Regions from separate parts of the Arthrobacter sp. 7Tela_A1 genome, predicted to be linked through region 1. Evidence: riboswitches for the same ligand, from Rfam matches in the RefSeq annotation. Region 1 holds a riboswitch; the other holds the start of a gene.
The links. Region 1 has a riboswitch for cyclic di-AMP ahead of TVB01_RS09430 (M23 family metallopeptidase). Riboswitches for the same ligand answer to the same signal wherever they lie in the genome.
Positions count from the first base shown of each region.

Region 2: linked by a shared signal. The riboswitch ahead of TVB01_RS12630 (LysM peptidoglycan-binding domain-containing protein) and the one ahead of TVB01_RS09430 (M23 family metallopeptidase) in region 1 are both predicted to bind cyclic di-AMP.

Region 1 is NZ_JAXIOO010000018.1:32,413-35,809, forward strand. Features, by position in the region: gene TVB01_RS09425 (NlpC/P60 family protein) at 1-130, opposite strand, end outside; cyclic di-AMP (ydaO/yuaA leader) riboswitch at 136-292, opposite strand; gene TVB01_RS09430 (M23 family metallopeptidase) at 418-1,182, opposite strand; cyclic di-AMP (ydaO/yuaA leader) riboswitch at 1,186-1,389, opposite strand; gene TVB01_RS09435 (metal-dependent transcriptional regulator) at 1,458-2,171, opposite strand; gene serC (phosphoserine transaminase) at 2,403-3,397, shown strand, end outside.
Region 2 is NZ_JAXIOO010000031.1:4,025-7,421, forward strand. Features, by position in the region: gene hrpB (ATP-dependent helicase HrpB) at 1-456, shown strand, start outside; gene TVB01_RS12625 (CarD family transcriptional regulator) at 449-955, opposite strand; gene TVB01_RS12630 (LysM peptidoglycan-binding domain-containing protein) at 1,296-2,198, opposite strand; cyclic di-AMP (ydaO/yuaA leader) riboswitch at 2,202-2,376, opposite strand; gene TVB01_RS12635 (MBL fold metallo-hydrolase) at 2,684-3,355, shown strand; gene TVB01_RS12640 (hypothetical protein) at 3,366-3,397, opposite strand, start outside.

The DNA of each region.
Region 1 (3,397 bases):
AAGCTGCAACGACGACGGCGGCCTGGCGGCCGACGGATCCTGCGTTGGCGGTTACGGCTTTGGAAAGCGCCGTAAGCGGGCTGGTTTGAGCTGCGGGCGCACGGTGGCGTCCGGACGTGTTTGATGACACAGTTATTTGCCTCTCCCAACGCCTGCGAGGTGAGCTGTCGGATTCGGATGGGAGTCACCCGGCTGCGGACTGCTAGGTCCAGCAACTTAACCCCTAGGGCTTCTTACGAAACCCAAAATTGGTTCCCCCGCCTCTGCCATGCGATTTTTGCGAACGGATCTCAGACAGTGGCAGAGCTCGGCGAACTGTTCGAGAGTGCCCGGTCTTTGGCGAACCAGGCACGGTGACGAGAATATAACAACATCAGGGAAATGTCACGCTCAGGTCACGAAAGTGTATTGAGCGGGTCACAACCAGCCAAGAGGGTCGACAGCAGTGCCGTTAACCATTACTTCGAAATGCAGATGGCAGCCGGTTGATGCACCCGTGCTGCCGCTGGCGCCCACCAAGTGGCCGCGCTGGACTTCATCCCCCACAGACACGCTGATGGCGGAAAGGTGGTTGTACGTCGTCTCGACGCCATTGCCGTGGTCGAGAACCACACGGTTCCCTCCGCCGAAGGCATGCCACCCGGCAAAAGTAACGGTGCCGCTGGCTGCTGCCGTGACCTCGGTCCCGCAGGCCGCCGCAAAGTCCTGGCCGGTATGAAGCTCTCCCGCCGCTCCCGTGATCGGGCTGACCCGGTAACCGAAAGAAGAGGTCTGCACCAGTTCGGATTCCAGCGGCGTTGCCAGCGTGCCCTTGGCAGCGGCGGGGGTGACGTCCACCCCGGCCACTGTGAGCCCCTGGAGCTTGGCGTCAGGGTCAAACTTGCTGGTGAGCGCCGCCCGGTCAAAGCTGAGTGTGGCGTTCGGATCTGCAGACACGGCCGGTGCCGCGGACGGCGTGGGCTGCTCCGCCGGAATGTCGGCAGCTGCCGTCGTGGGCAGGGCGACTGTCAGGACCAGACCCGATGCCGCAGCACCAATAGCCAGCTTCTGCGCCGACGCTCCAAGGGGGCGCTGGACAGGCTCTGCGCGGCGGCGGCCTGTTGACCGGTCAGTGGAGCGTGGGCGCAGCGGTGCAGCCGGTGTTTCGGCTCTGCGCCTGCCCGAAGCTGCATGCTTCGACAAGTGTTTCCCTCTCTGCAAAGCCTGCGAAGTTAGCTGTCGGATTCGAGTAGAGAAAACTCGGCCTCTGACGCACGGGATCCGCGAGGATCCCCTGCTGCTCGGAGGCTTCACCCCAAGGCAGCCCTGCTGCCGGTGATTGGGTCCTCCGCCCCTGCCTTCGAACGGTTGCACCTGCGGTCCAGTGGCAGGGTTCGGCTGTCGGACCGGTAAGCGGTGGTGTTGCTGTAGTCAGATGCAACTATAGGGTAAAAAGTCGAAAAGATACCATTCCGTTATCAGGGAACCTGAATATCACGGACGGGCTGGGCGACGAAGACGTGGGACGCCACTTCTGCAGGCAGTTCCAGTGCGCCTTCGATCCCGGGAACCCGCACGGAGATATAGCCGCCGACCACCTCCGCCGTAATGGTCGCTCCCGGGCGCAGGCCCGCTTCATCGAGCTGGTTCAGCAGTTCGGGATCGACCTGGATCGGTTCGGCCAGCCGCTCCAGCAGCATTTCTTCTCCCTGCTGGACAGAGCCCACCGCAGAGACCAGGTCCAGACAGCTGGGGGTCCGTGCTGACGGAAGCCCGCCAATAGCCTCCAGGCCCGGAATGGGGTTCCCGTAGGGCGACTCTGTGGGGTGTCCCAGCAGGTCGTAGAGACGCCGCTCCACCCGTTCGCTCATCACATGCTCCCAGCGGCAGGCCTCGTCGTGGACGTAGGCCCAGTCCAGTCCGATCACGTCGGCCAGCAGCCGCTCAGCCAGCCGGTGCTTGCGCATGACCTCGGTTGCCCGCCGGCGTCCGAATTCGGTCAGCTCCAGCTGACGGGTCCCCGAAACCACAACCAGGCCATCGCGTTCCATCCGGCCGATGGTCTGGGAGACGGTAGGACCGGAGTGGCGCAGTCGCTCGGCAATCCGCGCCCGGAGAGCGACGATGTTCTCCTCTTCGAGTTCCAGAATGGTTCGAAGATACATCTCAGTTGTGTCTATGAGGTCCGTCATGACCAGCCGCTCCTAGCATTCGTGCGGAAGAGAAGGGATGGAAAACCGGCGTGGCGCAGACCGCGCCGCAGGTTCGGTTCCACGTTAGCCCATGGCACCGAAACGGACCCAAACACCATGCCGCGGGCCACCTTAGGGCACCCGGTCACAAATAGGAACGTCACGGCCGCCGGGTGTTGAATGGAAATGTACGTGAAGTACCCTGCCAACCCGCTTGGAGCAAATACAACAATGGGCGAAACCACCGCACTTACCATCCCTGCAGACCTTCTTCCCAAGGACGGACGTTTCGGTGCCGGTCCTTCCAAAGTCCGCCCCGAACAGATGGATGCTCTCTCCCGCGCCGGAGCAAAGCTCCTGGGCACCTCCCACCGGCAGGCTCCGGTCCGGAACCTGGTCGGTAGCGTCCGGGAGGGACTCTCCTCGCTGTTCTCCGCCCCCGAAGGATACGAAGTAGTCCTCGGCGTCGGCGGATCCACGGCGTTCTGGGATGTTGCATCATTCGGCCTCGTTGAGAACAAGGCACAGCATCTTTCCTTCGGTGAATTCGGATCCAAGTTCGCTTCAGCTACGAACAAGGCGCCGTTCCTGGCTGCCTCCAGCATCATTAAGGCGGAGCCCGGCACCCGCCCCGAGGCACAGGCTGAAGCGGGCGTCGACGTGTACGCCTGGCCGCAGAATGAGACGTCCACGGGCGTTGCGGCTCCGGTCCGCCGTGTCGAAGGCGCAGACAAGGATTCCCTGGTCCTGATCGATGCGACGTCCGCTGCCGGCGGACTCGACGTCGATCTCTCGGAGGCGGATGTCTATTACTTCGCACCGCAAAAGAACTTCGCGTCCGACGGCGGGCTCTGGCTTGGCATGTTCTCTCCTGCCGCCATCGAGCGCGCAGCGCGGATCAATGCATCGGACCGCTGGATCCCGGACTTCCTGAACCTGCAGACAGCCATCGACAACTCACGCCTGAACCAGACGTACAACACGCCGTCGCTCTCCACCCTGGTGACGCTGAACGCCCAGCTGGAGTGGCTGAACTCGAACGGCGGGCTCAAGTTCGCCACGGCCCGCACGGCGGACTCCGCAGGCCGCATTTACGCCTGGGCCGAAGCATCCTCCGTCGCCACGCCGTTTGTGGGGCGGGCCGAGGACCGGTCCAACGTGATCGCAACCATCGACTTCGACGATTCGATCGACGCTGCGGGGATCGCCAAGACCCTGCGCGCGAA
Region 2 (3,397 bases), on a different contig from region 1:
GCTCTGTCCCAGGGGGCACGCGCCGCCGGCGTGGACCTGCTGGACCCGCTCCGGCGCCTGCTGCCGTGGCCCGAGGCCGCACGGCTGGAGGAACTCGCCCCGGAGCGCCTCCTGGTTCCAAGCGGCTCCAAAGTGCAGATCACCTATCCGGACGTGGACGACGACGGCGGCAGGCCGGTGGTCGCGGTGAAGCTTCAGGAATGCTTCGGCTGGGCAGAGTCTCCGCGCCTGGCGGGCGGGAGGGCGAGGATCCTCTTTCACCTGCTTTCCCCGGCAGGCAGGCCGCTGGCCGTTACCGACGACTTGGCGTCCTTCTGGGCCGGGCCGTACAGCCAGGTTCGTGCCGAAATGCGCGGACGTTATCCACGGCATCCGTGGCCCGAGGACCCTTGGTCCGCCGTGGCAACGGCACGGACGAAGGCCCGGATGCAGAAAACGGACGGACGGCCTACGTGACAGGCTCCGCCAGGGAGCTGCCGGCCCATACGCCGTCAAGCACCGCGGAGGCTTCCTCTTCCGATATGGCCAGGGAAAGCGAAATCTCGGTCAGCAGCGGCCGCCGGGCATGGCGGAGCATATCCCGCTCGGCGTGCGAAAGCCCCTTGTCCAGCGACCGGAGCGTGAGGTTGCGTACCACGCGCGCCACGTCATTAATGCTGCCGCTGGCCAGCAGTTCAGTGTTTTCCTTGAACCGCCTGGACCACTGAGCTTCTTCTGCATCGGCTGCGCCCTTGAGGATTTCCATCAGCTGCTGCAGCTGGGTCCCGTTCAGGACACGGCGCAGGCCGACGTCGCCCGCCTTGTCCTTGGGCACCCATACCTGAAGCTTGTTGGCGTGGATTTCCAGGACGAGGTACTCAGTCTCGACTCCGCGCACCTTGCGTGTGGCGACCCTGAGGATCGTTGCGGGGCCGTGATGGGGATGGACTACTGTCTGTCCTTCGTTAAACGTCAATGTGTTTCCCTTTGGCTGCATTGAAGCCGGACTCGTGGGGCGGCTGCCTGTCAGGCAGGAGCGTTCAGGGGACGGTTGTCCCGCCACCTGCCTGCCTTCTCAAGCGACAGTTATGACGGAACCGCGGAGCACGTACCCCGCACACCTGGCTGGGGGACCTGCGCCGCGAGTCTCACCGCTCTATTATTTCATGCTTCGGCCGCGTGGTCGCGGGTAGGACGGGAGGCCGGAGGCGCTTTCCGGCTATTCGCCGCGGACTGCTCCGCAAACGCCGAACGCCCCTTCCCTTGGCAGGGTCGGGGCGTTCCGCGGGGCGGCAGCGAAGGTTCTGCACGCCTCCTTAGGCGCGGTAGTAAACCGGTCCGGAGCCAACGTTGGCGGACTGGACAACCGTCTGGTTGCCGTTCCAGCCGCTGTGGATGGCCTGGCCGTCGCCGATGTAAATGGCGATGTGGGCCAGGCCCATGCCGCCGTCGGCGTAGTAGATCATGTCACCGGGCTCGGGGGTCGAAACCGGGGTGCCGTAGGCGGCCAGCTGGGCGGGTGCCAGGTCACCGACCTGGTGGCCGATGGAGCGCAGCGCCTGCTCCACCAGGACGGTGCAGTCCTGCGCGGCGCCGAGCTGGGCGTAGGCGGAGCTCAGCATGCTGGCGTTGCCGCCGATGGATGCAGCCGGTGCTACGGAGGTGGCCTGAGTGGTCACCGCGTAGTCCGTGTAGGACACGGGCGCCGGTGCAGCGTAGGTTTCCACCGGTGCGGTGTAAGTCTCGACCGGGGCATAGACCGCGGCGGGTTCAACGGCAACAGCAGGGGCAGCGGCTTCACCGACGACGGTGATGACGTCGCCCGGGTAGATGATGGAGGCCATGGACAGGCCGTTCAGGGCGAACACGCTGTCGAGGGAAACGCCGTAGTTGGCGGCGATCTGGCTCAGCGTGTCCCCGGGGACGACGGTGTGCGTGGTGGCTGCGGCGGCTGCGGGGGCTTCGGCCACCGGCGCTGCAACGGCCTCTGCCAGGGGTGCGGTCTGAACCGGTGCGGCTGCGGGTGCTGCAGGGGTGGAGTCGTTCACGACGACGCCGGCCTGGGCAGGGGCTGCCATGCCGAACATGAGGCCGGAGCCTGCTACGACGGCAGCGGCGGTTCCGCCGATGGTACGGGCTTTGCCCGGAGCGACCTTTGCGATGGTGGTCCAGACGCTGGTCTCGGCACAGTGGCGTCCGCGATTGGTTTTGATGAACAAGGAATTACCTCTCCCTATACCTGCGAGGTGAGCTGTCGGGTTCGGATGGGAGTCACCCGGCGAACGGTTCTCAACCGTTCGGCTTAACCCCAAGGATTCGAAAGGACCCAAAAAATTGGTTCCCCCGCCCCTGCCGTCGTGGTGCAAAAGGGTCCTTGGCTAGCGGCAGAGTTAGGTAACAAGCCAAGGCGCCGCATTAGGTTCTGCGGCATGCCAAGGACACTAACAGGCATTCCAGTTGTATTGCAATTCGATAACGGCGGCGTGTTGCCATTGTGTTTTGTAGGTCACGCATGTAAAAGAACAGTCGGCTTACCTTTCCTTTCACTGCAGCCACTTGGGTCTGGGCTCCCAGCCCGGGCGCCGACGGCCAAGCGGCCCCGGAGGATGTCCGCTCACCATGGGTCATTTTGGGTTTCGCGGGTCCGCGCCGGCTTGGCGGGAATACGCTTGAAGGCCCGGAACTGCAACGAAGGAGGCATGCGATGAGCGAACCATCCGGTGAGGGCGGGATGCACCTGCCCGTCGAAGGCGTAGTGCGGGAAGTAGTCATCCCCGCCGGGGTTGCCGGTGCTGCGGAACTGGTGATGGATGTGCGGTGTTATGCCGTGGCGCAACCAGCGGGGATCGTGATCATTGACACAGGATTGCCCGGAACGGAGGACGGCATCGCGGCGGCCGTCGAGGCGTTGGGAGGAACGTTCGGGGACGTAAGGGACATCGTGCTGACCCACCTGCACATGGATCACGTGGGATCGCTCTTCGCAGTTGCTGAGCGGGCGCCGCACGCTGCGATCTACGCGGGCGGGGAGGACTCAGCGGATATACGCGCCCCGCGGCGGGTGACGCCGATAGGCGAGGGGGCCGTCATTCAGGACTTTGGGGTCCTGGCCACTCCTGGCCATACAAAGGGCCACGTGAGTCTCTTTCACGAGCCAACCGGGACCTTGTTCATAGGTGATGCCGCTGCCACGGAGGGTGGCGAAGTGAACCGGGGGCCGGAGGCCTTTACGGCCGACGCCGCACTGGCTGAAGAGTCGCTGGAACGGATTGCGGACCTGGGCCCGGATCGGATTCTCTTCTCACACGGCGCCGAGGTGGCTTCCCCTGCTGACGCCCTGGCCCGGATGGTCGGCGGCCCGTACCACCGCGGCTAGGCTTCCGGGATCAGGCCCGGTTCCGGCGTGCAGTGAGCCAGA